DNA from 2 places in the Cellulomonas sp. Marseille-Q8402 genome. Region 2 is predicted to be linked to the other one. Evidence: predicted binding sites of a transcription regulator. Region 2 holds the regulator's gene; the other holds the start of a gene.
The links. Region 2 encodes LexA, which represses DNA repair genes until DNA is damaged. Its sites were predicted from a motif close to TCGAACANNTGTTCGA; they were not measured.

Region 1: ACWPWW_RS01100 (Rv2578c family radical SAM protein) is a predicted target of LexA. The motif match lies at 2,237-2,252, and genes of this name have one in related genera.

The regions. Positions count from the first base shown of each region.
Region 1 is NZ_CBCPLX010000001.1:223,630-238,020, reverse strand. It holds gene aspS (aspartate--tRNA ligase) at 1-1,048, opposite strand, end outside; gene ACWPWW_RS01100 (Rv2578c family radical SAM protein) at 1,155-2,228, opposite strand; gene ACWPWW_RS01095 (TspO/MBR family protein) at 2,349-2,891, shown strand; gene hisS (histidine--tRNA ligase) at 2,899-4,266, opposite strand; gene ACWPWW_RS01085 (MBL fold metallo-hydrolase) at 4,272-4,997, opposite strand; gene ACWPWW_RS01080 (peptidylprolyl isomerase) at 5,187-5,969, shown strand; gene ACWPWW_RS01075 (DUF349 domain-containing protein) at 5,966-7,789, shown strand; gene ACWPWW_RS01070 (hypothetical protein) at 7,878-8,507, shown strand; gene ACWPWW_RS01065 (RelA/SpoT family protein) at 8,467-10,791, opposite strand; gene ACWPWW_RS01060 (adenine phosphoribosyltransferase) at 10,951-11,508, opposite strand; gene secF (protein translocase subunit SecF) at 11,505-12,614, opposite strand; gene secD (protein translocase subunit SecD) at 12,614-14,391, opposite strand, start outside.
Region 2 is NZ_CBCPLX010000001.1:912,191-926,581, reverse strand. It holds gene dapF (diaminopimelate epimerase) at 1-19, shown strand, start outside; gene ACWPWW_RS04300 (thioredoxin family protein) at 72-398, shown strand; gene ACWPWW_RS04295 (class I SAM-dependent methyltransferase) at 406-1,020, opposite strand; gene hflX (GTPase HflX) at 1,171-2,724, shown strand; gene ACWPWW_RS04285 (ATP-dependent DNA helicase) at 2,765-4,933, shown strand; gene ACWPWW_RS04280 (L-lactate dehydrogenase) at 5,018-5,989, shown strand; gene ACWPWW_RS04275 (LysR family transcriptional regulator) at 5,997-6,989, opposite strand; gene ACWPWW_RS04270 (aminotransferase class V-fold PLP-dependent enzyme) at 7,071-8,177, shown strand; gene lexA (transcriptional repressor LexA) at 8,247-9,047, opposite strand; gene ACWPWW_RS04260 (LysM peptidoglycan-binding domain-containing protein) at 9,419-9,724, shown strand; gene nrdR (transcriptional regulator NrdR) at 10,160-10,678, shown strand; gene ACWPWW_RS04250 (S9 family peptidase) at 10,742-12,772, shown strand; gene ACWPWW_RS04245 (AMP-binding protein) at 12,840-14,391, opposite strand, start outside.

The DNA.
Region 1 (14,391 bases), 690 kb from region 2:
CGGCCACGGTGACGTAGGCGAGGCCCTTGGCGCCGCGCTGCTTGGCCCACTCCTGCCAGGCGTCGAAGCCCCGGCGCGGGGTGGCGGCGCCACCGGGCTGGACGACGGCCCCGACGTACGGCGCCTGGAACACGCGGAACGGCGTGTCGGCGAAGAAGGAGGTCAGCTCGACCAGCTCGAGCCCGAACCGCAGGTCGGGCTTGTCGGTGCCGAACCGCGCCATGGCGTCGGCGTAGGTCATCCGCGGGATCGGCGTGCTGATCTCGTAGCCGATCAGGTCCCAGAGCGCGCGCAGGATCTGCTCGCCGAGCGCGATCACGTCCTCCTGGTCGACGAAGGACATCTCGACGTCGAGCTGCGTGAACTCCGGCTGCCGGTCGGCGCGGAAGTCCTCGTCCCGGTAGCAGCGGGCGATCTGGTAGTAGCGCTCCAGGCCGCCGACCATGAGCAGCTGCTTGAACAGCTGCGGCGACTGCGGCAGGGCGTACCAGGAGCCGGGGGCCAGGCGGGCCGGGACGACGAAGTCGCGGGCGCCCTCGGGGGTCGACCGGGTCAGCGTCGGGGTCTCGACCTCGACGAAGTCCTGGGCGTCGAGCACGCGGCGCGCGGCCTGGTTGGCCTTGGCCCGCAGGCGCATCGCCTTGGCGGGCTCGGGGCGACGCAGGTCGAGGTAGCGGTGACGCAGGCGCGCCTCCTCGCCGACGGGCTCGTCGAGCGACGAGGACACCTGGAACGGCAGCGGCGCGGACTCGTTGAGCACGACGACCTGCTCGGCGACGAGCTCGACCTCGCCCGTGGCCAGGTGCGTGTTCTCGTTGCCCGCGGGCCGGCGGCCGACCTGGCCGGTCACCTGCAGCACGTACTCGGCGCGCAGGCCGTGCGCGACGGCCTCGTCGCGGATGACGACCTGGGCGATGCCCGAGGCGTCCCGCAGGTCGACGAACGCCACCCCACCGTGATCGCGCCGGCGATCCACCCACCCGGTCAGGGTGACGGTGGTGCCGATGTGCTCGGCCCGCAGCGAGCCGGCGGTGTGGGTGCGCAGCACGAGGAGTCCTCTCAGGTGGTGGGGCGCTGCTCGGAGCAGCCCGGCGAGTCTACTGCGGCCGGACCCGCGGCCGTCGCCTCCGCCGGCGGCTCAGGACAGCACGGGCTCAGAAGAGCGCCGGCTGCACCACCCCGGCCAGCACCCCCGCCGGCGTCTCCGCCGCGACCCGGCCGTCCGGCCGCACGCGCCACGGCGAGGCCGACGGCGGCGAGCCGTCGGCGGGCGTCGCGGTCGGCCCGTGCAGCCCGTACCGGCGGCGCAGCGGACGCACGCGCTCCCGCAGCCACCGCGCGTACTCCTCGGGCACGTAGGCGCCCCGCGCGTACAGCCGGCGGTAGTGCGGCACGAGGTCCGGGCGGTGCTCGGCCAGCCAGGAGAGCATCAGCGGGCGCACGGGCCCGCGCAGGTGCAGCGGGATGACGGTCACCCAGGACGCGCCCGCCTCGGCGAGGTCGCGGAGCAGGCCGTCGAGGTGCGCGGTCGAGTCCGTCAGCCACGGCATCACGGGCGCCACCAGCACGCCGCACTCCAGGCCCGCGTCCCGGACCGCCCGGATCAGCGCGAGCCGGGCCCGGGGCGTCGGCGTGCCGGGCTCCATCACCTGCTGCAGGTCCTCGTCGCCGATCGCGAGCGAGACCGCCACGCCGACGCCCACCTGCGTCGCCGCCTCGGTCAGCAGGGGGATGTCCCGGCGCAGCAGCGTGCCCTTGGTGAGCAGCGAGATCGGCGTCCCGGAGTCCGCCAGCGCCCCGATGATCCCCGGCATGAGCGCGTAGCGGCCCTCGGCGCGCTGGTACGGGTCGGTGTTGGTCCCGAGCGCGACGTGCTCGCGGCGCCACGACGGCCGGTGCAGCTCCGCCGTCAGCACGTCGACCACGTTGGTCTTGACCACGATCTGGGTCTGGAAGTCCTCGTCCGGGCCGAGCCCGAGGTACTCGTGCGTCGGCCGGGCGAAGCAGTAGGTGCAGGCGTGCAGGCACCCGCGCATCGGGTTCACGGTCCAGCGGACCGGCATCGAGGACGCCTCCGGCACCTTGTTCAGCGCGGACTTCGCGTGCACCTCGTGGAACGTCACGCCGGCGAACTCGGGCGTCCGGACCGAGCGCTGGTGCCCTGCCAGGGCGAGTCCGGGCAGCGCTGCTGCCGCCTCCGCCGCGATCTTCTGCCCGTCCCACCGCATGGGTCGATTCGAACACGTGTTCGACGCGGAGGCAAGCGCCCTGCTCTCGGCGCCCGTGGCGGTGCTCAGCATGCTGGCCTCCCGGTTGCCGGACGGCCCGGGCCGTCGGACCGTGGAGGCATGACGTCCGCGCACCCGGCCCCGGCGGCCCCGCCCTCGACCGCTCGCACCCCGGACCAGCGTGGCGCGTCCGCGTCGCGCGCCTGGCCCGTGCTCGTCCTGCTGCTCCTCGTGAACGCCGCGGTGGCCTTCGGCGGCAGCCTCGCGTCGACGTCGGGCGTCGACGGCTGGTACGCCGACGCCGAGAAGCCGGCGTGGACCCCGCCGAACTGGGTGTTCGGCCCGGTGTGGACGGTGCTCTACGTGGTCATGGCCGTCGCCGCCTGGCTGATCTGGCGGCGGCACGGCGCCCGCGCCGCACGGACCGCCCTGGTGCTCTACGGCGTGCAGCTCGCGCTGAACGCCGCGTGGACGCCCGTCTTCTTCGGCGCCGAGCAGCTCGGCGCGGGGCTGGCGATCATCCTCGCGCTCGAGGTGGCGCTGGTGGCGACGATCGTGGCGTTCCACCGGCTGACGCCGTGGGTGGCGTGGCTGCTCGGGCCGTACCTGGTCTGGGTCCTGTACGCGACGACGCTCAACGCCGGCGTCGCGGCGCTCGCCTGAGGGCGGGTCAGGACCCCGCCGGCACCACGCGAGGGTGCAGGTCCTCGGCCGGCGGCGCCCACGTCGCGGCGTCGGCGTCCACCTGCGACCCCGAGCGGATGTCCTTCACCTGGTCCGCCGCGCCGTCCTCCGACGCGGGGAACCAGACGTACGGGATCCCGCGCCGGTCGGCGTGCTTGATCTGCTTGCCGAACTTGGCGGCGGTCGGCGCGACCTCGACAGGCACGCCCCGTGCGCGCAGAGCGGAGGCGACCGCGTCCGAGGCCGGGCGGGTCTGCTCGTCGGTGACGGCGACCAGCACGGCCGCGGGCACGCCGCGGGTCGCCCGCACCAGCCCGCCGGTCAGCAGACGGGACACCAGCCGCGAGACCCCGATGGACAGCCCGACGCCCGGGTAGGTCTGCTTGCCGTCGGACGCCAGGGTGTCGTACCGGCCGCCGGAGCAGATGGAGCCGAGCTGCTCGTGCCCCACCAGCACCGTCTCGTAGACGGAGCCGGTGTAGTAGTCGAGCCCGCGCGCGATCTTGAGGTCCGCGACCACGACGCCCGGGGCGCGCACGGCGGCGGCCTCCACCAGCTGGCGCAGCTCTGCCAGCCCCTGCTCCATGAGCTCGGACTCGACCCCGTGGGTGGCGGCGAGCTCCCGCACGCGGTCCACGACGCCGGCGTCGCCGCCGCTGATCGCCGCCAGCGCGAGGCAGGCCCGCGCCTGCTCCGGCGTCGCGCCCGCCTCGGCGACGAGCAGGTCCGCGACCCGGTCGGCGCCGACCTTGTCCAGCTTGTCGATGCTGCGGAGCACCGCGTCGACGTCCGTCAGCCCGAGGCCGCGGTAGAAGCCCTCGGCGACCCGGCGGTTGTTCACGAGGATGCGCACCGGCGGCACGCCGATCTCCTGCAGGGCCCCGAGCGCCTCGGCCATCACGAGCGGCAGGTCGACCTCGTAGTGGTACGGCAGGTCGCCGGCCCCGACCACGTCGATGTCCGCCTGGACGAACTCGCGGAACCGGCCGTCCTGCGGCCGCTCGCCCCGCCAGACCTTCTGGATCTGGTAGCGCTGGAAGGGGAACGCGAGGTGACCGGCGTTCTCGAGCACGTAGCGCGCGAACGGCACCGTGAGGTCGAAGTGCAGGCCGAGCTGGCCCGAGCGGTCGGTGCCGCCCTCTCCCTCCTCCTGCAGCCGGCGCAGGACGTAGACCTCCTTGGAGGTCTCCCCCTTGCGCAGCAGCTGGTCCAGCGGCTCGACCGCACGGGTCTCGATGCCGGCGAACCCGTGCAGCTCGAAGGTGCGCCGCAGCGTGTCGAGGACGTGCTGCTCGACCACGCGGCCGTCGGGGAGCCACTCGGGGAAACCGGACAGAGGAGTCGGACGTGCCATGCGCGTCATCCTGCCAGGTACGGGTTGGTCCTCAGCTCCACGTCCACGCGGGTGGCGGGGCCGTGGCCCGGCAGGACGTGCGTCCCCGGAGCCAGCGCGCCGACCACCTCGCGGAGCGTCGCGGCCATCGCGGCCGGGTCGCCGCCCGGCAGGTCCGTCCGTCCCACGCTCCCCGCGAACAGCACGTCCCCGGTGAACGCGACCCGCTCCCCGCCCTCCTCGAGCAGGTACAGCGTCGACCCCTCGGTGTGCCCGGGCGCGTGCCGGGCGACCAGCCGGACCCCGCCGAGCTCGAGCGCGACGTCCGCGGTGCGGGCGCCGGGGTCGCCGCCGCCGAACGGCTCGACGTCGCCCGCGTCGAACGCGTCGGGGTCGAGCCCGGCGGTGACGAGCCCGGACCGCAGCGCGTCGCGCACGCCGAGGGCGTCGACGTCGCCCGGACCGGCGCCGCGCAGCGTCCCGAGGGGGTCGGCCAGCCGGTGCGCGTCGCGCGCGTGCAGCCGGAGCGGCACGCCGGCGGCAGCGGCGACCCGCCCCGCGTCCCACACGTGGTCGGCGTGGCCGTGGGTCGCGACGACCCCCGCCACCCGCAGGCCCTGCTCGGCGACCGTGCTCCGCACGGCGTCCGCGACGCCCGCCCCCGGGTCGACGACGACGCAGGTCCCGTCGTCCGCGGCGACGACGTAGCAGGCGGCGGCGAACACGGGCGACGTGAGTCCGAGGATGCGCACGCGGCCACGCTAGCCGCACGGACGGACGCCCCCGCGGGCACGTCGGTGCCGGCCCGCCGCAGGTGCACGGCAGGTGCACGGCGTGGAGGGTCACTCAGTGGGCCACCCGGCTGCCTAGACTGTCGGGCGGGCGCGGGTGCTCCGCGCCCCGAGCACGGGGGACCCCGCAGTCGAGACCGAGGAGTGTGCGTGCCGTCCAGCAAGCGCGAGCGCGAGTACGAGCGCCGCCGGTACGAGAAGTGGCAGGAGCGCCAGGTCGCGAAGCGGGCCAGGCGCCGCCGCCAGCAGGTGATCGCCGGCGCCGTCGTCGGCGTGCTCGTGCTGGGCGTCGGCGTGACCGCCGGGATCGTGCTCTCGGGCACGGACGACCCCGCCGCCGGCACCGGGAGCACCCCGGACGCCACCACGGCCGCGACCACCCCGGCCGAGCGACTCGGCAACGGCGGCGTGCTCCCCGACGCCGCGCTCGCCGAGGGCCGCACCTGGACCGGCACCCTCACCACGAGCCAGGGCGACATCGGCATCGAGCTCGCGGGCGACCTCGCCCCGCAGGCCGTCGCGAGCTTCGTGACCCTGGCCCAGGAGGGCTACTTCGACGGGACCGACTGCCACCGCCTCACCACCAGCGGCATCTACGTGCTGCAGTGCGGCGACCCCACGGGCACCGGCACCGGCAGCCCGGGCTACGCGTTCGGCCCCATCGAGAACGCACCCGAGGACGACGTCTACCCGGCGGGCACCATCGCGATGGCGCGCCAGGGCGGCGACGGCGAGTCGATGGGGAGCCAGTTCTTCCTCGTCTACGAGGACTCGACCATCCCGGCGGACGACGCCGGCGGCTACACCGTGTTCGGCCGTATCACGTCGGGCCTCGACGTGGTGCAGGCAGTCGCTGACGCGGGCGTGAGCGGAGGTGCCTCCGACGGCACCCCGGCCACCCCCGTCACCATCGAGGGAGTGGAGACCCAGTGACCGAGACCCCCGACGAGCAGCAGCGCTCGCACGACAGCGACGAGGCCGCGGTGGCCACGACGACGCCGGACGCCGCGACGCCCGAGGACGCGGGCACCGCTCCGGAGATCACCGAGGAGCCGGCCGTCGAGGCCGCGCCCGAGGACGTCACGCCGGAGACCGCCCCCGAGGAGGCCGACGACGCTGTCGCGACGGAGGAGCCCGCCGCCGACGAGCAGGCCGCCCAGGAGCCCGCCTCCGACGCGGTCGCCACGGAGGAGGCCGCCGCCGACGCCGTCCCCGCCGACGTCCCCGCCGACGACTCCGCCGCCGACGAGCAGGCCGCAGACAAGCAGGCCGGCACCGCCACCGAGGCGCCGGCCGATGAGGCCGCCACCGAGCCGGATGCGCCCGCGACCTCCGAGGCGCCCGCGACCCCCGCCCCCGCGCCCCGCGCTCCCCTGCCCAGCGCCATGCGCCCGCGGCCGCGCCCGACCCCGGCGGCTCCGGGCGTCCCCGCCGCCGCGGCAGCCGCCCCGACGGTGCCGGCCGTCCCCGTGCCGGCACCCGACGACTCCGCCGAGGCCGCGGCAGCGACCGCGTTCGGCCGCGTCGACGAGGACGGCACCGTGTACGTCCGCGAGGCCGCGGGCGAGCGCGCCGTCGGGCAGTTCCCCGGCGCCACCCCGGACGAGGCCCTGGCGCTGTACGTGCGCCGGTTCCTCGACCTGCAGGCGAAGGTGGTGCTGTTCGAGGCCCGCCTCACGGCCACCGACCTCGCGGTCAAGGAGATCGACCAGACGCTCGCGCGCCTGACCGAGGAGACGGCCGAGCCCGCCGCGGTGGGCGACCTGGACGGGCTCCGGGCCCGGCTCGACGGGCTGCGGGCGACCGCGGCCGAGCGCCGCGCCGCGGTGGACGCCGAGCGGGCCGCCGCCCGGGCTGCTGCCCTCGAGGCGCGCACGCAGATCGTCGAGCGCGCCGAGAAGATCGCCGGCACCGATCCCGCCCGCATGCAGTGGCGTCCCGCGGGCGAGCAGCTGCGCACCCTGCTCGACGAGTGGAAGGAGGCGCAGCGGACGGGTCCGCGCGTCGACCGCACCTCGGAGGAGGCGCTCTGGAAGCGGTTCAGCCACGCCCGGACGACGTTCGACCGGGAGCGGCGGCACTACTTCGCCGAGCTCGAGTCGCGGAACGCGGGAGCGAAGGCGGCCAAGGAGGAGATCGTCCGCGAGGCCGAGCGCCTGCAGACGAGCACCGACTGGGGCGCCACCGCCGGCCAGTACCGCGACCTCATGGCGCGGTGGAAGGCCGCCGGGCGCGCGAGCCGGGCGGACGACGACGCGCTGTGGGCCCGGTTCCGCGCGGCGCAGGACACGTTCTTCCACGCCCGTGACGAGCTGAACGCGGCCACCGACCGCGAGTACGGCGCCAACCTGGAGGTGAAGGAGGCGCTGCTCGTCGAGGCCGAGGCCATCGACGTGTCCCGCGGTCTGGGCCAGGCCAAGGCGGCGCTCCGCTCGATCCAGGACCGCTGGGAGGCGGCCGGCAAGGTCCCGCGCGGCGACATCCAGCGCGTCGAGGCCCGCCTGCGTGCCGTCGAGAGCACCATCCGCGACGCCGACCAGGCCGAGTGGCGGCGCACCAACCCCGAGACCCGCGCGCGGGCCGAGGGCGCCCTGGCGCAGCTCGAGAACGCGATCGCCCAGCTCGAGGCCGACCTGGCCACGGCTCAGGCCGGTGGCGACCAGCGGAAGGTCGCCGACGCGCAGGCCGCCCTCGACGCGCGCCGGGCCTGGCTGGAGCAGGTGCAGCGGGCCGCGCAGGACTCGCGCGGCTGACCCGCCTCCCGGCCGACACGCCGGGCGTCGTCCACAGGATGCCGGTCGCCCCTCGCCCCGTGCGGGGGTCGACCGGCATCCTGCTGCGATGACCCCCCAGCCTCCGCCGCCGGACGTTCCGGACCCCGCCGCGACGGCCCTGGTGCGCCGCGAGGACGTCGGCGACATCGCCTGGCAGGTGCTCCTGCGCGACGGGGACCTGGTGCGGCTCCGCGAGGACGTCGCCCTGCCGGCGCGCGTCGTCGCCACCGCCGCGCTCCGCGCCGCCGCGCTGGCGCCCCTCGTCCCGGTGCGCTGCGTCGTGGGCCGCGGCTCGGCGGTCTGGGTGCACCTCGGCGGACCGGACCCCGGCCGCGTGCAGGTGGTCGCGCCGCGCGACGTGCGGGTGCCGGAGCCGGCACCGGGCCGCGCCTCCATGGTCGCCGACCTGGCGGACCGGGACGTAGTCGTGCTGGGCGCGGTGCGCGTGACGACACCGCGGCGCACCGCCGTCGACCTGCTCAGCCACGACCCGCCCGACCAGGCCCTGGCTCAGCTCGCCCGGCTGCGCGCGGCCGGGCTGGACCTGGCCCAGGTGCGGGCGGACGTCGCGCAGGCCGCAGGGCGCCGGGGCGTGCGTGCCGCCGCGGCACTGCTCCCCCGCCTCGACGCCGTGCCCCGTGCGGGCGACGAGGCGGTCAGGCCTCGACGACCGGCTGGTCGGCCTTCGCGCCCGTGATGCGGTAGACGTCGAACACGCCCTCGACCTTGCGCACGGCCGACAGCACGGACGCCAGGTGCGACGGCTCGGCCATCTCGAACACGAACCGGGACATGGCCACGCGGTCGCGGGAGGTCGACACCGACGCCGACAGGATGTTGACGTGGTGGTCGGACAGCACCCGCGTGACGTCCGACAGCAGCCGGCTGCGGTCCAGCGCCTCGACCTGGATCTGCACCAGGAACAGCGCCGTGCTGCTCTGGCTCCAGGAGACGTCGACCATCCGCTCGGGCTGCTCCCGCAGCGACGTGACGTTGATGCAGTCGGACCGGTGGACGCTGACGCCCTGGCCGCGGGTCACGAACCCGACGATGTCGTCGCCCGGCACCGGCGTGCAGCACTTGGCGAGCTTGACCCAGATGTCGTCGACGCCCTTGACCACGACGCCGGGGTCGCCGGTGCGGACCCGCCGGGCGGTCTGCCCGGGGCGCGCGACCTCGGCGATGTCCTCCTCGGCGCCGGGCTCCCCGCCCATGGCGTGCACGAGACGCTGCACCACCGTGGCGGCCGAGACCTGGCCCTCGCCGATCGCGGCGTAGAGGGCGGAGACGTCGGCGTACCGCATCTCGTTGGCGAGCGCGACGAGCGACTCGTGGGACAGCAGGCGCTGGATCGGCAGGTTCTGCTTGCGCATCGCCTTGGCGATGGCGTCCTTGCCGTGCTCGATCGCCTCCTCGCGCCGCTCCTTGGTGAACCACTGGCGGATCTTGTTGCGGGCGCGCGGGCTGGTGACGAAGCCGAGCCAGTCGCGGGACGGGCCCGCGGTCTCGGACTTGGAGGTGAACACCTCGACGACGTCGCCGTTCTCCAGCGTCGAGTCGAGCGGGACCAGGCGGCCGTTGACCCGGGCGCCCATCGTGCGGTGCCCGACCTCGGTGTGCACCGCGTACGCGAAGTCCACCGGCGTCGCCCCGGCGGGCAGCGCCATCACGTCGCCCTTCGGCGTGAAGACGTAGACCTCGCCGTCGGCGATCTCGAACCGCAGGGAGTCCAGGAACTCCGACGGGTCGGCGGTCTCCTTCTGCCAGTCGACGAGCTGGCGCAGCCACGCCATGTCGTTGCCGTCGGTGTCGGTCCCGCCGGCGCCCTTGGCGTTCTCCTTGTACTTCCAGTGCGCGGCGACGCCGTACTCGGCCCGCCGGTGCATGTCGTGCGTGCGGATCTGGATCTCCACCGGCTTGCCGCCGGGGCCGATCACCGTCGTGTGCAGCGACTGGTAGAGGTTGAACTTGGGCATCGCGATGTAGTCCTTGAACCGGCCGGGGACCGGGTTCCACCGCGCGTGCAGGGCGCCGAGCGCCGCGTAGCAGTCGCGCACCGTGTCGACCAGGACGCGCACGCCCACCAGGTCGTAGATGTCGGCGAAGTCGCGGCCCCGCACGATCATCTTCTGGTAGATCGAGTAGTAGTGCTTCGGGCGGCCGGTGACCGTCGCCTTGATCTTCGCGGTGCGCAGGTCCGCGCCGACCTGGTCGCGGACGACCGCCAGGTACTCCTCGCGAGCGGGCGCGCGCTCGGCCACCAGGTGCACGATCTCGTCGTAGACCTTGGGGTAGAGCGTCGAGAACGACAGGTCCTCGAGCTCCCACTTGATGGTGTTCATGCCGAGGCGGTGCGCCAGGGGCGCGTAGATCTCGAGGGTCTCGCGGGCCTTCTTCTCGGCGGACGCCGCCGGGACGAACTTCCAGGTGCGGGCGTTGTGCAGCCGGTCCGCGAGCTTGATGACCAGCACGCGGATGTCCCGGGACATCGCGACGACCATCTTGCGCACGGTCTCCGCCTGCGCGGCGTCCCCGTAGGTCACCTTGTCCAGCTTGGTGACGCCGTCGACGAGCATGGCGATCTCGGGGCCGTACTCGGTGCGCAGCTGCTCGAGGGAGTACGAGGTGTCCTCGACCGTGTCGTGCAGCAGCGCCGCCGCCAGCGTCGGCGGGGTCATGCCCATCTCGGCGAGGATGGTCGCGACCGCGACAGGATGCGTGATGTACGGGTCGCCGCTCTTGCGGAGCTGCCCCCGGTGGGCGCGCTCCGCCGTCGCGTACGCCCGCTCGAGCAGGCCGAGGTCGGCGCGCGGGTGGTTGGTGCGGACGGCCTGCAGCAGCGGCTCGATCACCGGCGACTGCTGCGGACCCCTGCCCTGCCCGAACCGGGCCAGGCGCGAGCGCACGCGGCTGGTGCTGCCCGTGGTCGTGGCGGCCTCCGGCGGCGTGTCGGGGGCAGACGTCCGAACCTGGTCCGCCATGCGCGCCTCCCGCCGTGCCGGGGTGTCCGGCTGTCCTGGCCCTACCGGCCTGCACCGGCCGGCACCCGCGAGGTCGCCGGTGCCGGCCGGTGGGCCGCTGATCCGCACGATTCTACGGCGTCCCCGCCGCCGGGCGGGGTCAGCCGGTCGCCGAGCGCGTCAGCCGACCTCGAGCAGCGCGTCGACGTGGTGCCCGGCCAGCCGCGACCGGCCCGGCAGGAACGTCAGGTCCATGAGGAACGACAGCCCCACGACCTCCGCCCCGCACTCCTCGAGCAGCTCGACGGTGGCCGCCGCGGTGCCGCCGGTGGCGAGCACGTCGTCGACCACGAGCACCCGCGCACCCGCCGGCACCGTGAACGGGTGCAGCTCGACCGTGGCGGCGCCGTACTCCAGCTGGTAGTCGCGGCGCGCGACCGGTCCGGGCAGCTTGCCGGCCTTGCGCACCGGCAGGAAGCCGGCGCCCAGGGCCAGGGCGACCGGGGCGGCGAGGATGAACCCGCGGGCCTCCATGCCGGCGACCAGGTCGACCGGGCCGGGCACCCGCGCAGCCATCTCGGCGACGACGGCGGCGAACGCGGGTCCGTCCGCGAGCAGCGGGGTGATGTCCTTGAACACCACGCCGGCCGTCGGGTAGTCGGGCACGTCGCGGACGAGCGCCTCGATCCGCTCGACCAGCGCCTGGCCCGTCAGGGCGTCCTCCTGGGTGCCGCTCATCGTCGACCCTTCTTCCTGCGCGGCTGCGCCGCGACGCCCTGGTGGCCGCCCGCGCGCACCTGCCCGGTGTACCGGCCGACGGCGACCTCCTCGTGGTCCGTCCCGCCGTCCGTGCCCGTGCTCCCCGCGGCGCGGGCCCGCAGGGCCACGACCTTGGCGGTGTGCTCGCGGATCGGCTGCTCGCGGAGGCGCAGGGCGACCTCGAGCGGCGTGGCGAGGAAGATCGAGGAGAACGCACCGACCAGCATGCCGACGAACAGCGCGAGGGCGATGTCCCGCAGCGTGCCGGCGCCGAGCACGAACGCCCCGATGAACAGGATGCCCGCCACCGGCAGCAGCGCCACGACCGAGGTGTTGATCGAGCGCACCAGGGTCTGGTTGACGGCCAGGTTGGCCCGCTCCTCGTAGGTGGCGCGGGTCTGGTCGGTGATGCCGGCCGTGTTCTCCCGCACCTTGTCGAACACCACGACCGTGTCGTAGATCGAGTAGCCGAGGATCGTGAGGAAGCCGATCACCGTCGCCGGGGTGACCTCCCAGCCGATCGCGGCGTAGACGCCCGCGGTGATGGCGATGTCGTGGAACAGCGCCACGATCGCGGCCAGCGCCATGCGCCAGTTCCGGAAGTAGATCGTCATGACCACGCTGACGAGCACCAGGAACACGACGAGGCTGGTCAGCGCCTTCTGCGACACGTCCTGGCCCCAGGTCGGGCCGATGAACGAGCTCGCGACGTCGTCCTCCGAGACGCCGTACGCGTCCTGGAGCGCCGTGCGGACCTGGTCGACCTGGTCCGCGGTGAGCTCGGCGGTCTGGATCCGCAGGGCGGAGGAGCCGACGTTGGTGACGCGCGGCACCTCCTCCGGCGAGACCTCGGTGACGGCGTCGATGGCCGGCTGCTGGTCGGTGCTGCTCGCGTTCGACACCGTGAACTCGGAGCCGCCGCGGAACTCGATGCCGGCGTGCAGGCCCGGCGTGATGAGCAGGATCGCCGAGATGACCACGAGAGCGCCGGAGATGCTGAACCACAGCTTCCGGCGGCCGACGATGTCGTACGAGCGGCGGCCCGTGTAGAGGTCGTTGCCCCACTGGGCGAAGTTGACGGCCATCAGGACTCGTTCCCCTCGGTGCGTCGTGCGGCGTCCTCGGGGGTGCTGCCGTCGTCGGGAGTGTCGTCGGCGGGGCCGTCGACGACGGGACCGGCGGTGCCTGCGCTGCCGGCCTGCGCGGCGCGGGCGGCGGCCCGGCGCTCGGCGATCGTGCCGCCGGCACCGACCGGCGCCGCCACCAGCGTCGACGTCGGGACGTCCAGGCCCGCGCCGGCCTCCGCCCCATCGGGCTCGGCGTCCGCGTCGGCCCGGCGGCCGTGCACGACGCGGCCGCGGCCGACGTAGCGGGTGGCCTCGGGGGCGCCGAGGCGCCGCGGGTCCAGGCCGGACAGCGGGTGGCCGGAGCCGAAGAACCGCGTCTTCGCGATCAGGCGCATCACCGGGTGGGTGAAGGTGAACACGATGAGCAGGTCGAGCAGGGTCGTGAGCCCGAGGGTGAACGCGAACCCGCGCACCGAGCCGACCGCGAGGAAGTACAGGACGATCGCGGCCAGGAAGTTCACCGCGTCGGACGCGATGATCGTCCGGCGCGCGCGCTCCCAGGCACGGTCGACGGCCGCCACCAGCGTCCGGCCCTCGCGCAGCTCGTCGCGGATGCGCTCGAAGTACACGATGAACGAGTCCGCGGTGATGCCGATGGCCACGATCAGGCCGGCGACGCCAGGGAGCGACAGCCGGTAGCCCTGGGTCCAGGACAGCAGCGTGACGACCCCGTACGTGAGCACGCCGGCGATCACCAGCGACGCCACCGTCACCAGGCCCAGCGCGCGGTACTGGAACAGCGAGTAGATCACCACGAGCAGCAGGCCGATGAGGCCGGCGATCAGGCCCTTCTCCAGCTGCTCGGAGCCGAGCGTGGCCGAGATCTGCTCCTCGCTCTGCACCTCGAAGCTCAGCGGCAGCGAGCCGAACTTCAGCTGGTTGGCCAGCGTCGTCGCCGTCTCCCGCGTGAAGCTGCCCGAGATCTCGGGCTTGCCGTCGGAGATCACCACGCCGGGGTCGAGCGACGGCGCCGAGATGACCAGGCCGTCCAGCACGATCGCGAACTGGTTCTGCGGAGCGGTCAGACCCTGCAGGCGCTCGGTCACGTCGGCGAACTCGCGGGTGCCGGCACCGTCGAACTCGATGTTCACGGCCCAGTTGTTCGTGACCGCGCCCGACTGGCTGACCTGCAGGCCCGAGCTGGCGTTCGCGATCCGCGACCCCTCGACCTCGACCGGGCCGAGCACGTACTTGACCGTGCCGGTCGGGTCGCAGGTGACGAGCGCCGCGTCCGCCGCACCCGACTGACCACCCGTGAGGTTGGCCGGGTCGGTGCAGTCGAGGGCGTCGTAGTCCGCCTGCACGGCCGGGGTGATGTAGTACTCCGCGTCGCTCGCGCTGTCCGGTGCGGCCTTCGTCGGCTCGTCGGAGGGCTCCTCGGCGGCGGCGGTCTCACCGGCCGTCGGCGTCGGCGTCGCGGCCGCGGTCGGCTCCGGGGCGCCGTAGGTCAGCACCGGCCGGAACTCCATCTGCGCGGAGGTCCGGACCAGGTCCAGCGTCTCCTCGCTGGGCCGGCCCGGCAGGGCCACCACGATGTTGGACCCGCCCTGGCTGGTGATCTCGGCCTCGGCGACCCCGGAGGAGTCGACACGCTGCCGGATGACCTCGATGGCCTGGGCGATGGTCTCCGAGGAGACGCTCGACTCGTCCTCGGCCACCGGCGCGAGGATCAGCTGCGTGCCGCCCTCGAGGTCGAGGGCCAGCTTCGGGGTCCACGTCGCGTCGGACCACCTCG
Region 2 (14,391 bases):
GGACCTCGCCGCGCTCTGACGCGGAGCACCCCGGGGCGGAACACCGCCCGGCGCCCCGGCGTTGCACCGACGTGCTCCCGACCGAGACCCCCGCGCTGACGTCCGACGTCCTGCGGCACCCGCTGGGCCGCGACGCGACGTTCCTGCAGCTGTCGTCGGGGTTCTGCGCGCCGTGCCGGGCGACCCGCCGGGTGCTGGAGCGCGTCGTCGCGACCCAGGACGGGATCGCGCACGTGGAGGTCGACGTGGCCGACCGCGCCGACCTGGCCGCGCGGTTCGACGTGACGCAGACCCCGACCGTGGTGCTGCTCGACGGCGCCGGCGTCCCGGTGCGGCAGGTGGTGGGCGTGCCGTCGCTGGCGCAGGCCCGCGCGGCCGTCGCCGGGCTCGCGGGCTGAGCGCGCGTCAGCCCGCGGCCACCACGCGCAGCACCCGGAACCCGCGGTCGGTCGCGACCCGGTCGACCTCCGCGACGCCGGCCAGCTCGGTCGCGAGCCAGCGCAGCAGCGAGTCGGACCCGAGGTTCTTCGCCACGACCAGGTACGCCTCGCCGCCGGGCAGGAGGCGGCGCAGCCACTGCCGGAGCATCGCGTGCAGCGTCTCCTTGCCCACGCGGATCGGCGGGTTCGACCAGATCGCGGCGAACCGGACGTCGTCCGGCACCTGCTCGGGCCGCACCGCGTGCACCTGCTCCAGGTCCAGGCGGGCGGCGTTGCGCCGGGTGAGGTCGAGCGCCCGCTCGTTGACGTCGACCGCCCACACCGGGGCGTGCGGGGCCAGCAGGCCCAGGCTCAGCGCGACGGGGCCCCAGCCGCAGCCCAGGTCGAGCAGCGGGCCGTGGTGCGGGGGGTCCGGCACGTGCCGCAGCAGCACCTCGGTGCCGCCGTCCAGGTGGTCGGGGGAGAAGACGCCGCCGGCGGTCTCGACCTCGACGTCGCGTCCGGCCAGGTGGACGGTGCGCGTGCGGCGCTCGTCGGGGGAGGCGGGCTCCGCGGTGAAGTAGTGCTCGGTGCCGGTCACGCCCGCGACCCTATCGGCGGACCCGCCCGGCCGTCCGCGTCCGCGCGTCCGCCGGTGGCGAATTGCCTCGCCTCGCGCGGGTCCGCGTGCCACTGTAGGACCGACGGCGCCGCGGCGCCGGACCGATCGTCGAACCCCCGAAGGAACCCCTTGAACGAGCCCCAGAACCCCTCGACGCGCGAGCAGGACGCCCAGGAGACCGAGGTGGACGCGCAGCAGGCCGCGCGCGACGCCCAGAAGGTCGCCGACGACGTCGTGGCACGCGTGCTCGCGCGGGCGGGCACGGCGGTGCAGGACGGCGGGACCGTCCACACGACGTACGACGGCGAGCAGCTCGACCTCGAGGAGCGCACCTCGCTGCGTCGCGTGGCCGGCCTGTCGACCGAGCTGCAGGACGTCACCGAGGTCGAGTACCGGCAGCTGCGCCTGGAGCGCGTCGTGCTGGTCGGCCTGTGGGGTCCCGCGGGTACCACGCAGCTGTCGGCGGAGATCTCGCTGCGCGAGCTCGCGGCGCTGGCCGAGACGGCCGGTTCCGAGGTGCTCGACGGGCTGCTCCAGCGCCGGCAGAACCCGGACCCCAGCACCTACCTCGGCTCCGGCAAGGCGGCGGAGCTCGCGGGCCTCGTCGCGGCGGTCGGTGCCGACACCGTGGTCGTCGACGGCGAGCTCGCCCCGTCCCAGCGCCGCGCGCTGGAGGACGTGGTGCGGGTGAAGGTCGTCGACCGGACCGCGCTGATCCTGGACATCTTCGCCCAGCACGCGAAGTCCCGGGAGGGCAAGGCCCAGGTCGAGCTGGCGCAGCTCGAGTACCTGCTCCCGCGCCTGCGCGGGTGGGGCGACTCGATGTCCCGGCAGGCCGGTGGCCAGGTCGGCGGCGCGGGTGCGGGCATGGGCTCGCGCGGACCCGGTGAGACGAAGATCGAGCTGGACCGCCGGCGCATCCGCGACCGGATGGCCAAGCTGCGCCGCGAGATCGCCGCGATGGAGCCGGCCCGCCAGACCAAGCGGGCGTCCCGGCGGAAGAACGCGATCCCGTCGGTCGCCATCGCCGGGTACACCAACGCCGGCAAGTCGTCGCTGCTCAACCGGTTGACCGACGCCGGTGTGCTGGTGGAGAACGCGCTGTTCGCGACCCTGGACCCCACGGTCCGGCGCGCGCAGGCCGCCGACGGTCGCGTGTACACGCTCGCGGACACCGTCGGCTTCGTCCGCAACCTGCCCCACCAGCTCGTGGAGGCGTTCCGCTCCACGCTGGAGGAGGTTGCGGACGCGGACCTCGTGCTGCACGTCGTCGACGCGTCGCACCCGGACCCCGAGGGCCAGATCGCCGCGGTGCGGCACGTGTTCGCCGACATCCCCGGCGCGATGGACGTCCCGGAGATCATCGTCCTGAACAAGGCCGACCTGGCCGAGCCCGAGGCGGTCGCGCGGCTGCGGTCCCGCGAGCACGGCGCGGTCGTCGTCTCCGCCCACACGGGCGAGGGCATCGAGCAGCTGCAGGCGGTCATCGCCGACCAGCTGCCGCGCCCGGGCGTGACCGTCGACGTCGTGATCCCGTACGACCGCGGGGACCTGGTCCACCGGGTGCACGAGTCCGGCGAGATCGACCTCGAGGAGCACACGCCGCAGGGCACCGCGCTGCGCGGCCGGGTGGACGAGGGGCTCGCCACCGAGCTCGCCGCCGCCGCCGTCGAGGTGCGCTGAGGGGTCCGCCGGGCCGCCCCGCGCCGACTACCCTGTCGGGGTGCCTGATCCCGCTCCCGACGTCGACCACCTGCTCGACGTGGCGGTGGCGGCGCTCGGCGGCTCGCCCCGCGAGGGGCAGCGCCGGATGGCCCGCGAGGTCGCCGAGGCGATCGAGAAGGGCGAGCACCTCATGGTGCAGGCCGGCACCGGGACGGGGAAGTCGCTCGGGTACCTGGTGCCGTCGGTCCGGCACGCGGTCCTGCAGGACGAGCGCGTCGTGGTCTCGACCGCGACCCTCGCCCTGCAGCGGCAGGTGATGACGCGGGACCTCCCGCTGGTCGCCGACGCCCTCGCACCCGAGCTGCCGCGTCCGCCGCGCGTCGCCCTGCTCAAGGGCTGGCACAACTACGTCTGCGTGCACAAGACGGCGGGCGGCTACCCGCCGGACGACCAGGGCATGCTGTTCGACCTCGGGGACCGCGGTGCCGCGGACCACCCGTCGCCCACGGAGCCCGCCGAGGGTGCCGACGGTGCCGCGCCGGAGAAGGAGGCGCTCGGCGCCCAGGTGGTGCGGCTGCGGGAGTGGGCGGACACCACCGACTCCGGCGACCGCGACGACCTCGTCCCGGGCGTCAGCGACCGCGCCTGGCGCCAGGTCTCGGTCACCTCGCTGGAGTGCCTCGGGCAGAAGTGCCCGCTGCTGGAGGAGTGCTTCCCCGAGCGGGCGAAGGCCGCGGCCCGCTCGGCGGACGTCGTCGTCACCAACCACGCCATGCTCGGCATCGCCGCCTCCGGGTCGACGCACGTGCTGCCCGAGCACGACGTGCTGGTGGTGGACGAGGCGCACGAGCTGGCCGACCGCGTGACCGCGCAGTCGACGGCGGAGCTGTCCGTCGGCTCCGTCGAGCACGCCGGGCGGATGGCACGCCGGCACGGCGGCATCACGACCACGGAGCTCGACGGGGCCGCGTCCGCCCTGGGTGCCGCGCTGATCCACCTCCCCGAGGGCCGGTTCACGCAGGGTCTGCCCGAGGGCACCCGGCAGGCGGTCGCGATGGTCCGCGACGCGGCGCGCGGGCTGCTGTCGGACCTGCGGCCCGAGAAGCCGGCCGCGGGCGAGGCGTCGCCTGCCGACTCGGGGCTGAAGATCGCCACGTCCGCCGTCCTCGCGCTGTTCGAGGTCGCCGAGCGGATGGCCGCCGGCCCCGACGAGCAGCGGTACACGGTGCTCTGGTGCTCGCGCGGGGAGCGGGACGGCGCCACCCGGCTGTACGCCGCACCGCTGGCGGTGAACGGGCTGATCCGCACGAACCTGCTGACCGGCCGCGCGTCCGTCCTCACCTCCGCGACGCTGAGCCTGGGTGGAGAGTTCCGGTCGATGGCCCGCAGCATCGGCCTCGAGGGCGCCGGGGAGGCTGCCGCGGCCACCGCCTCCGCCGCCACCGTCGCGGTCGCGGCCCCGGGCGGCAGCGAGGGCGGTGACGACGCCCTCGACGTGCCCGCGACGCGTCCCTCGACGGCCGCCACGACCGCCACGCTGCCGTGGCACGGCGTGGACGTGGGCAGCCCGTTCGACTACCCGCGGCAGGGCATCCTCTACATCGCGCGACGGCTGCCGCCCCCCGGCCGCGAGCCGGCGACCGACGCGCAGCTGGACGAGATCGAGGCGCTGGTCACGGCCGCCGGAGGGCGCACGCTCGGGCTGTTCTCGTCCCGGCGTGCCGCGGTGGCCGTCGCCGAGGCCATGCGCGAGCGGCTCGACGTGCCCGTCCTGGTGCAGGGCGAGGACCAGCTGCCGACCCTGGTCCGGACGTTCGCCGAGGACGAGGCGACCTGCCTGTTCGGCACGCTGTCGCTGTGGCAGGGCGTGGACGTGCCCGGCCGGGCCAACCAGCTGGTGATCATCGACCGCATCCCGTTCCCGCGCCCCGACGACCCGGTGAAGTCCGCCCGCTCCGAGGCGGTCGCGGCGTCGGGCGGCAACGGGTTCATGTCGGTCGCCGCCACCCACGCGGCGCTGCTGCTGGCCCAGGGCGCGGGCCGGCTCATCCGCTCGACGTCCGACCGCGGCGTGGTCGCGGTGCTCGACCCGCGGCTCGCCACGGCGCGGTACGGGGAGTACCTCGCGCGGTCCCTGCCCGCGTTCTGGCGCACCACGGACCGCGAGGTCGCGCTCGGGGCCCTGCGCCGCCTCGCGACCCCGCCCGATGGACCGCTAGCCTCGTGACCAGCGCGCCGATCCGGCGCGCGGGCAACGAAGGGGACCGCTGTGAGCGAGCAGACTGACGACGTCGAGGGCGACGAGCTCGGGCTGGCGGGGACCGCCGTCTCGCCCCGGCGCACCACCAAGCTGGCCGTCGTCGGCGCCGGCGCGGTGGGCTCGACGATGGCGTACGCCGCGCTCATGCGTGGCGCCGCGCGCAGCGTCGTGCTCTACGACATCAACAAGGCCAAGGTGGAGGCCGAGGCCCTCGACCTGGGACACGGCATCCAGTTCATGCCGATGGCCGAGGTGATCGGCTCCGACGACATCGCCTCGTGCGCCGACGCCGACGTCGTCATGGTCACGGCGGGCGCCAAGCAGAAGCCGGGCCAGACGCGCATCGACCTGGCCGAGGCGACCATCGCGCTGGTCAAGAAGATCCTGCCGTCGCTGGTGGAGGTCGCCCCGAACGCCGTGTACGTGATGGTGACCAACCCGGTCGACATCGTCACCTACGCGGCGCTGAAGTTCTCGGGGCTGCCGCCGACGCAGCTGTTCGGCTCGGGCACGGTGCTGGACTCCTCGCGGCTGCGGTACCTCATCGCGCAGTACACGGGCGTGGCGGTGCAGAACGTGCACGCGTACATCGCCGGCGAGCACGGCGACACCGAGCTGCCGCTCTGGTCCTCGGCGACCATCGGCGGCGTGCCGCTCCTCGACTGGAACGCCATCGAGGGGCACGTGCCGCTGACGCACGAGGTGCGCGAGTCCATCGCGCGCGAGGTCGTCGAGTCGGCCTACCGGATCATCGCCGGCAAGGGCGCGACCAACTACGCGGTGGCGCTGGCCGGCTCGCGGATCATCGAGGCGATCGTCAAGGACGAGCGACGGATCCTGCCGGTGTCGTCCCTGCTGGACGGGTACCACGGCATCAGCGACGTCTGCCTGTCCGTGCCGTCGATCGTCGGGCGGTCGGGCGTGGGGGAGCGGCTGCAGGTGCCCATGTCCACCGACGAGCTGGCCGGCCTGCGCCGCTCGGGCGAGCAGCTGCGGGCCGTGGCGCGCCGGTTCGGCCTCTGACTCCTGCTCAGCCGGCGCCGGCCGGCCGGGTCCCGCGGACCCGGGCCGGCCGCACGTGCGGCTGCGCCAGGGCGGCGGCCGCCTCCTGCAGCGCCTCGAGCGCCGCGGCGACCGCGGGCACCCGGGTCGCGCCGGGCGCGGTGACCGCCTCCACGACCCGCGCGGTGCCCGGCCGGGCCGGGTGCACGGTCACTCCCGGGTGCGGGAGCGCGGCGAGCGCCAGGCCGGGCAGCGTGGCGACGCCGAGCCCCGAGCGGACCAGGCTCAGCACCGCCGGGTAGTCGTCCGTCGCGAAGTCGACCCGCGGCGCGAACCCGGCGCGCGCGCACGCCGCGACCAGCTGCGCCCGGCACTGGGGGCAGCCGGCGATCCACGGGCGGTCGGCCAGGTCGGCCAGGTCCACCGGCGACCCCGGGGCGCGCCCGTCCGTGACGGGCAGCACCACGAGCACCTCGTCCCGGAGCAGCGGGACCCGGTGCACCTGCTGGGTGGCGCCCGCGGCGGTGCTGCCGGGGGCCGACCCCGCGGGGGACCCGGCGTCGCGGAACGTCAGCGCGAGGTCGACACGACCCGCGACCAGCTCCGCCAGCGCCTCCGGGGGCTCGGCCTCCGCGAACGTGGTCCCGAGGCTCGGGTGCGCGGCCCGGAGCGCGGCGAGCGCTGCCGGCAGCAGCGTCGCCGCGGCCGACGGGAACGCCGCCACCCGGACCCGGCCCGCGCGCAGGCTCGCCACCGCGGCGACCTCCTCCAGCGTGGCGTCCAGGGCCGACTCGACGGCGGCCGCGTTCCGTGCCAGCACCAGCCCGGCGTCGGTCAGGCGCACGCCGCGACCCGCGCGGAGGACCACTGGCGTGCCGACGACCCGCTCCACTGCGCGGAGCTGCTGGCTGGCCGCGGGCTGGGTCAGACCCAGCGCCCGGGCGGCGGCCGTGACGCTCCCGGTCTCGTGCACGGCGCGCACGAGGCGGAGGGCGGCGGCGTCGAGCGTCCGGGCGGGCATGGCTGAACCATAAGCCTGGTGCATGGGTTCGTGGACGACTGGCCGTTGCACGCATGCACCGTCGTTCGGGACAGTCGAGGGGTGCGCTCCTTCGACGACCTCCGGGCCGAGTTCGACCCCGCCCCGGGCTACCTGAACGCGGCCACCGCCGGACTCGCCCCCCGCCGTACCGTGCGGGCGCTCCGCGAGGACCTCGACCGCTGGGGGTCCGGCGGCATCGACGTCCCCCGCTACGAGGCCGCGGTCGCCCAGGCGCGGGCCGGCTTCGCTGCGCTGGCCGGGGTGGGCGTGGACCGGGTGGCGATCGGGTCGCAGGTGTCCGCGATGGCGTCCGTGGTGGCGGGGTCGCTGCCCGACGGTGCGCGCGTCGTCTGCGTGGAGGGCGACTTCAGCTCGGTGGTCTTCCCGTTCCTGGCGCAGGGCCCGCGGCTGCGGGTCCGGCACGCTCCCGCCGGCGGGCTGGCCGAGGAGGTCGCGGCCGGGGCCGACCTCGTGGCGTACTCCCTGGTGCAGTCCGCGACGGGCGCCGTGCTGGACGACGACGCCGTGCTGGCCGCGGCGCGCGCCGCCGGGGCACGGACGCTGTGCGACCTGACCCAGGCGGCCGGGTGGCGCCGCGTCGACGCCGGGCGCTACGACGTCACCGTGACCGCCGCGTACAAGTGGCTGTGCGCCCCGCGCGGCACGGGCTTCCTCACCGTGAGCGAGGAGGTGCAGGACACGCTGCTGCCGAGCCAGGCGGGCTGGTACGCCGGTGACGACCCGTGGGCGTCCTGCTACGGACCGGCGATGCGCCTGGCCGCCGACGCCCGGCGGTTCGACGTGTCGCCCGCCTGGCAGGCCTGGCTCGGCACCGCCGCCTCGCTCGCCGCGTTCGCCGACGTGGACCCGGACGCCGTGCGCGCGCACGCGGTCGGGCTCGCCGACGCCTTCCGTGCCGGGCTCGGGCTCGCGCCCGGCGGCAGCGCGGTCGTCACGCTGCCGGACCCCGACGGCGCGCTGCGGGGTGCGCTGGAGGCGGCCGGCTGCCGGGTCGCCGGGCGCGCCGGCCGGGTGCGGCTGGCCTTCCACGCCTGGAACGACGTGGAGGACGTCGAGTCCGCGCTGTCGGCGCTGCGACGCGCGGCCCTGCCGGGCGCCGGACTTCCGGGCGCGGCCCTGCCGGGCGCGGGCGCGCCCCGGGGCTGACCGCGGACCACGACGGCCCCGGCACGCCGGATGCGCGCGGGGCCGTCGTCGCCGGACGGGCGGGTCGGATCAGAGGCTGCGGAGCACCGACACGACGCGGCCGAGCACCTGCGCGTGGTCGCCGTCGATGGGCGAGTACGCGGCGTTCTGCGGGAGCAGCCACACGTGCCCGTCGGCGCGCTTGAGCGTCTTCACCGTCGCCTCGCCGTCGAGCATCGCCGCGACGATCTCGCCGTTCTCCGCGACGGGCTGGCGCCGGACGACCACCCAGTCGCCGTCGCAGATGGCGGCTTCGATCATCGAGTCGCCGACCACCTTGAGCAGGAACAGCTCGCCGGCGCCGACCAGCTGCCGGGGGAGCGGGAACACGTCCTCGACGAGCTGCTCGGCGAGGATCGGCCCGCCGGCGGCGATCCGGCCGACGACCGGCACGTAGGCGGCCTCCGGCGCGCCGTCGCGGGCGGCCGAGTCCTCGTCGCCGAGGCCGGTCGCACCGAACCGACCGGGCCCGCCGGACGCGCCCGGCAGCGCGGAGACGCCGCGCGAGTCGTCCGGCTGCACGACCTCGATGGCCCGCGGGCGGTTCGGGTCCCGGCGCAGGTAGCCCTTGCGCTCCAGCGCGGTGAGCTGGTGCTTGACGCTCGACGGGCTGGTCAGACCGACGGCGTCGCCGATCTCCCGCATGCTCGGCGGGTAGCCGCGGGACTCCACGGAGGCGCGCACGGTCTCGAGCACCAGGCGCTGGCGCGGGGTCAGGCCGTCGCCGTCGCCGAGGTCGGTCACCGCCGTCGCCGTGCCGGGGGCCGCCTCGGGCAGCCCGGGCAGCTCCGGCAGCTCCGGTGCTGCGGCCTGCGTTCCGTCGCTCGCCATGTCCACTCCCTGTTCGTCCGCCCTTGTCAGGCCGCCCGTGCGTCGGTCGCGAGCGGTCTGTCGGGCGGGCGTGTCAGTGCCTCGTGGTGCGCTGTACCCGACGTCGACGAGCGTAGGGCGCCGGGCCGGTGGGATCAAACACCTGTTCGATCGTGTCTCGACATCGGCGGCACGACGTGGTTACATCGTACAGACGTTCGAACGAACACTCGTTCGACCGGGTCGCAGGGCGGCCCAGAGGGGAAGTGGTGGAGATGAGCGCGGTCGCAGCACACCCGGGGATCACCTCGGGGGCCCGTGTCGTCCCCCTCCGTCCGGCGCGCCAGCAGGCGCCCGTCCGGCGCGACGGGGATGCGCGCCGGGCGGGGCCGGTGGCGGCACCGGAGACGCGGCTCCACCTCACCCGGCGCGGCCGTGTCGTGCTGGTGCTGCTCGCGCTCGGCGTGGTGCTCGCCGGCATCATGGGCGGCCGCGCGGTCGCCGACGGTCCCCAGCGCGCCACCGAGGTCACGACGCACGCGGTGATGTCCGGCGAGACGCTCTGGCAGATCGCCTCCGATCTGGCCGCCCCGGGGGAGGACGTCCGCGACGTCGTCCTGCGGCTCCAGGACCTCAACGGACTGGCCGACGCGTCGCTGCGGGCCGGTCAGGTCCTGCTGATCCCGGCCGACTCCTGATCCACCTCTGACCTGCAGGTCAGGCCGCTGAGCACCCCGGTCGGGATTACGGCACTCGACGCTTGCGTAATTGCCGCGGCCGCCTCTACTGTGGTGCCACCTCGAACGGCTGGCTGGGGGGCTCGCCGCGAGGGACGCGTCGTCGTCGTGGCTCTCGGGCCCGGCGCGGAGGCGTGCAGCAACCGTCCGCACGAGGCGAGTCGTCCGGACGAGACGGGACGGGGGCGTCCCCACGAGGGTGGCCGCATCAGCGGCCACCCTCGTCGTCTTCCCCGGTGGGTCCACCGGTCCGCTGATCAGCCCGTTCACCCGGTCGCGGAACCGTGTTGCGCCGCGGTGCACGGGGGTCCTACCGTGACCCGGTCGTCCGGACGGGCGCGGCAGCGCCGCCGCCGTCCCCGGCCGCCCGACACCACCCCCGTCAGGAGGCGCCCCATGCACTGCCCGTTCTGCCGCCACGCCGACTCCCGCGTCGTGGACTCCCGGACGTCCGACGACGGGTTGTCGATCCGCCGCCGGCGGCAGTGCCCGCAGTGCAACCGCCGGTTCACCACGATCGAGACGGCCAGCCTCTCCGTCGTGAAGCGCTCCGGCGCGACCGAGCCGTTCAGCCGGGAGAAGATCGTCAACGGCGTGCGCAAGGCCTGCCAGGGCAGGCCCGTCAGCGACGACGACCTCGCGGTCCTGGCGCAGCGCGTCGAGGAGACGCTGCGGGCCAGCGGCAGCGCGGAGCTCGACGCCTATGAGATCGGGCTCGCCATCCTCGGCCCGCTGCGCGACCTGGACGAGGTGGCCTACCTCCGGTTCGCCAGCGTCTACCAGGCGTTCAACTCGCTCGACGACTTCGAGGCGGCGATCACCGTCCTGCGGGCGGAGAACGAGGTGGCGGACGCCGCCCGGCGCGCTGCCTCCTCGCAGGGCGACGAGGGTGATGCGGGACCCGTCGCGTCCTGACGCCGACGGGCACGGGCGTGGGGCTGCCACCCCGGCGGCCGCCCGCCGTACTACCGTCGGAGGGTGATCCCTGCTGACCTCTCGCTCCTGCACGCTCCCGGCGCCCCCGCGCTCGCCCCCGACGGCTCGTTCGCCGTCGTCGCGCGCACCGCGCCCGATCTCGACTCCGACGAGTACACCGGACAGCTCTGGCGGCTCGCGACCGACGGCGCCGCGCCGCCGGTGCGCCTGACCCGCGGCTTCCGGGACACCGACCCGCAGATCTCGCCCGACGGCCGGTGGGTCGCCTTCGTGCGCGCGGAGCCGAAGGGCCGCTCGCAGCTGCACCTGGTCGAGGCCGCCGGCGGCGAGCCGGTCCGGCTGACCGACGCGCCCCTCGGCGTGCAGGCGGCACGGTTCTCGCCCGACGGGACCCGGCTGGCCTTCCTCGCGCGCGTCCCGGAAGAGGGTCGGTACACCGCCGGCGGCGACGCGGGCGCGGAGCGGCCGCGGCACATCACCGAGCTCCCGTACCGCCACGACGGCGTGGGCTTCACCCGCGACAAGCGGCGCCAGCTGTTCGTGGTCGACGTCCCCCTCGACCCGGAGGCGCGCTCGGTGGTCACGGCCGGGGGCGAGGACGCCGCCCCGGCCGCCCGGCAGCTCACCTCGGGCGACACGGACGTCGACCAGCTGGCGTGGCTGCCGGACGGCCGGCACGTGCTGGCCGTCGCCGCCCGGCACGCCGGCAAGGACGCGGACCTGCGCAGCGACGCCGTGCTCGTGGACACCGCGCCGGACGCCGACCACGCGCTGCTGCCGCTGACGGACGCCGACGCCGGCAGCACGCTGGCCGTCGCCGCCGCGCTCCCGAGCCAGGACGGCTCGACCGTGTGGCTCCTCGCGCAGGACATGGGGCCGACGGGGCGCGACTTCGTCGCCGCGCAGACCGGCCTCTACCGGCTCCCGCTCGCCACCGGCACGGACGCCCCGACCGCCGGTGGCGCCCCGACCCGGCTGACCGACGCCGAGGCCGTCGACCTCGACCCCGGCACCTTCGCGGTCACCGCCGACGGCGTGCTGACCGGAGTCCTGCACCGCGGCACCGTGGTCCTGCGCGAGGTCCGCGCGGACGGCTCGACCCGCGACCTGCTCACCGGCCCCGTGGCGGTGCACGGCGTCGCCGCCGCGGCGGACGCGCCCGTGGCCGTCGCGACGGTGGCCGGCCCGCTCACGTCGGGCGACCTGCACGTCGTCGACCTGGCGACGGGGGAGTCCCGCGTGCTCACCGACTGGTCCGCCCCGCTGCGGGCGACCGGCCGGGTGCGCGAGCCGCGCGAGCTCGACGCCACCGCGCCCGACGGCTACCCGGTGCACGGCTGGGTCGTCACCCCGGACCCGGAGCGGTTCGCGGGCCCGCACCCGACGATCCTGATGATCCACGGCGGCCCGTACGCGCAGTACACGGTCGGCCTGTTCGACGAGGTGCAGACGCTCGCCGAGGCCGGCTACGCCGTCGTCTACGGCAACCCGCGCGGCTCGGCCGGCTACGGCTCCGCGCACGGCACGGCGATCCGGCACGGCTTCGGCACCGTGGACACCGACGACGTCCTGGCGCTGCTGGACGCCGCGCTCACGGACCCGGCGCTCGACGTCGAGCGGGTCGGCGTGATGGGCGGCTCGTACGGCGGCTACCTCACCGCCTGGCTGACGACGCGGACCGACCGGTTCGTCGCGGCGATCGTGGAGCGCGGGTTCCTCGACCCGGTCAGCTTCGTCGGGTCCAGCGACATCGGCTGGTTCTTCGGGATCGAGTACCTGGGTGCCGGTGACGACGAGGCGTCGCGTGCCGCGGTGGCCGCGCAGTCGCCGATGGCGCACGTCGGGCAGGTGACCACGCCCACCCTGGTGATCCACTCGGAGCAGGACTGGCGCTGCCCGGTCGAGCAGGGTCAGCGCTGGTTCGTCGAGCTGAAGCGCCGCGGTGTGCCGTCCGAGCTGCTGCTGTTCCCGGGCGAGGGCCACGAGCTCACCCGGTCCGGTCGGCCCCAGCACCGCCTGGTCCGGTTCGAGCACGTGCTCGACTGGTGGGCGCGGAACCTCCCGGTCGCCTGACCGCCCGACGACGACGGGCCCGCACCCCCGGAGGGTGCGGGCCCGTCGTCGTGCTGCGGACTGCGGCTCAGGCGGTGCCGGCCGCCATCAGGTCGTCGCGGACCACGCGGCGCAGGACCTTCCCGATCTGGGAGCGCGGCAGCTCGGTCAGGATCACCAGCTCGCGCGGCACCGCGTACCGGGCGAGCCGCTCGCCGCACCACTCCCGCACCGCGGCGATGTCGACGTGGGCGCCGAGCTCGGTGACGATCGCGGCGACCACCTTCTCGCCCAGGTCGCCGCCGGGCAGGCCGACCACCGCCACCTCGCGGACGCCCGGCATGCCGCGGAGCTTGTCCTCGACCTGCGACGGGTACACCTTGAAGCCGCCGGTGACGATCATCTCCTTGATGCGGTCGACCAGGACGACGAAGCCCCGCTCGTCGAGCCGCACGACGTCGCCGGTGCGCAGCCAGCCGTCGGGGAGCAGCTGGTCCGCCGTCTCGTCCGGGCGGCCCCAGTAGCCGGAGAACACCTGCGGGCCGCGGATGAGCAGCTCGCCCTGCTCGCCGGGCTCCACCTCCCGCGTCGGGTCGTTCTGGTCGACCACGCGGATGTCGGTGCTCGGGAACGGCAGCCCCAGCGCACCCGGCTTGCGTGCGGGGGACAGCGGGCTGCCGAGCGCGACCGGCGAGGTCTCGGTCATGCCGTAGCCCTCGATGACGAGGCCCCCGGTGGCGCGCTCCCAGCGGGCCGCGGTCTCCGGGGAGAGCGACATCGCGCCGGAGATCGCGTAGCGGAACGACGTGAGGTCGGTCTTCGACGTCTCGGCGGCGGCCGCGAGCCGGTCGAGCATCGGCGGGACCGCGGGCAGGAACGTCCCGGGCCGGCGGCGCTGCGCGGCGAGCACCGCGGCGGGGTCGAACTTCGGGAAGGCGACCAGCGTCGCGCCGACCCGCGTGGCGTAGGTGAGGCAGAGCGTGAGACCGAACGCGTGGAAGAACGGGAGGATGCCGTAGATCGTCTCGGTGCCGGCCTCGGCCTGGGTCCACGCCTGGCCCTGCACGGCGTTCGCCACGAGGTTCCGGTGCGTGAGGACGGCGGCCTTCGGGGTGCCGGTGGTGCCGCCGGTGTACTGCAGCAGCGCGACGTCCTCAGCCGTGGGGCGGGGGTGGTCGGCCGGCAGCGGCGCCGCGGCGCCGAGCAGCCGGTGCCACACCGGGGTGCCGGCGGGCGGGGTGGCGCGCAGGGCGGCACGGGTGCGCCGGGCCGCGGGCAGCGGCAGTCGCAGCGCGAGCTGCTTGAGGCGCGGCAGGTCGGCGGAGACGTCGACGGCGACGACCGTGCGCACCTCGGTCGCGGGCTGCGCCTCGAGCGCGGCGGGGACCGCCTTCTCCCAGACCAGTGCCACCGTGGCGCCGGAGTCGGCGAGCTGGTGCTCGAGCTCGGCCGCCGTGTAGGTGGGGTTGTGCTCCACGACGACCGCGCCCAGGCGCAGCGTGGCGTAGAAGGCGACCATGTGCGACGTGCAGTTGGGCAGTGCGATCGCGACACGGTCGCCCGCGCGCACGCCGAGGTCCCGCAGCACCGTCGCCCCGCGGGACACGGCCTCGGCGAGCTCGGCGTACGTCGTCGCCGCG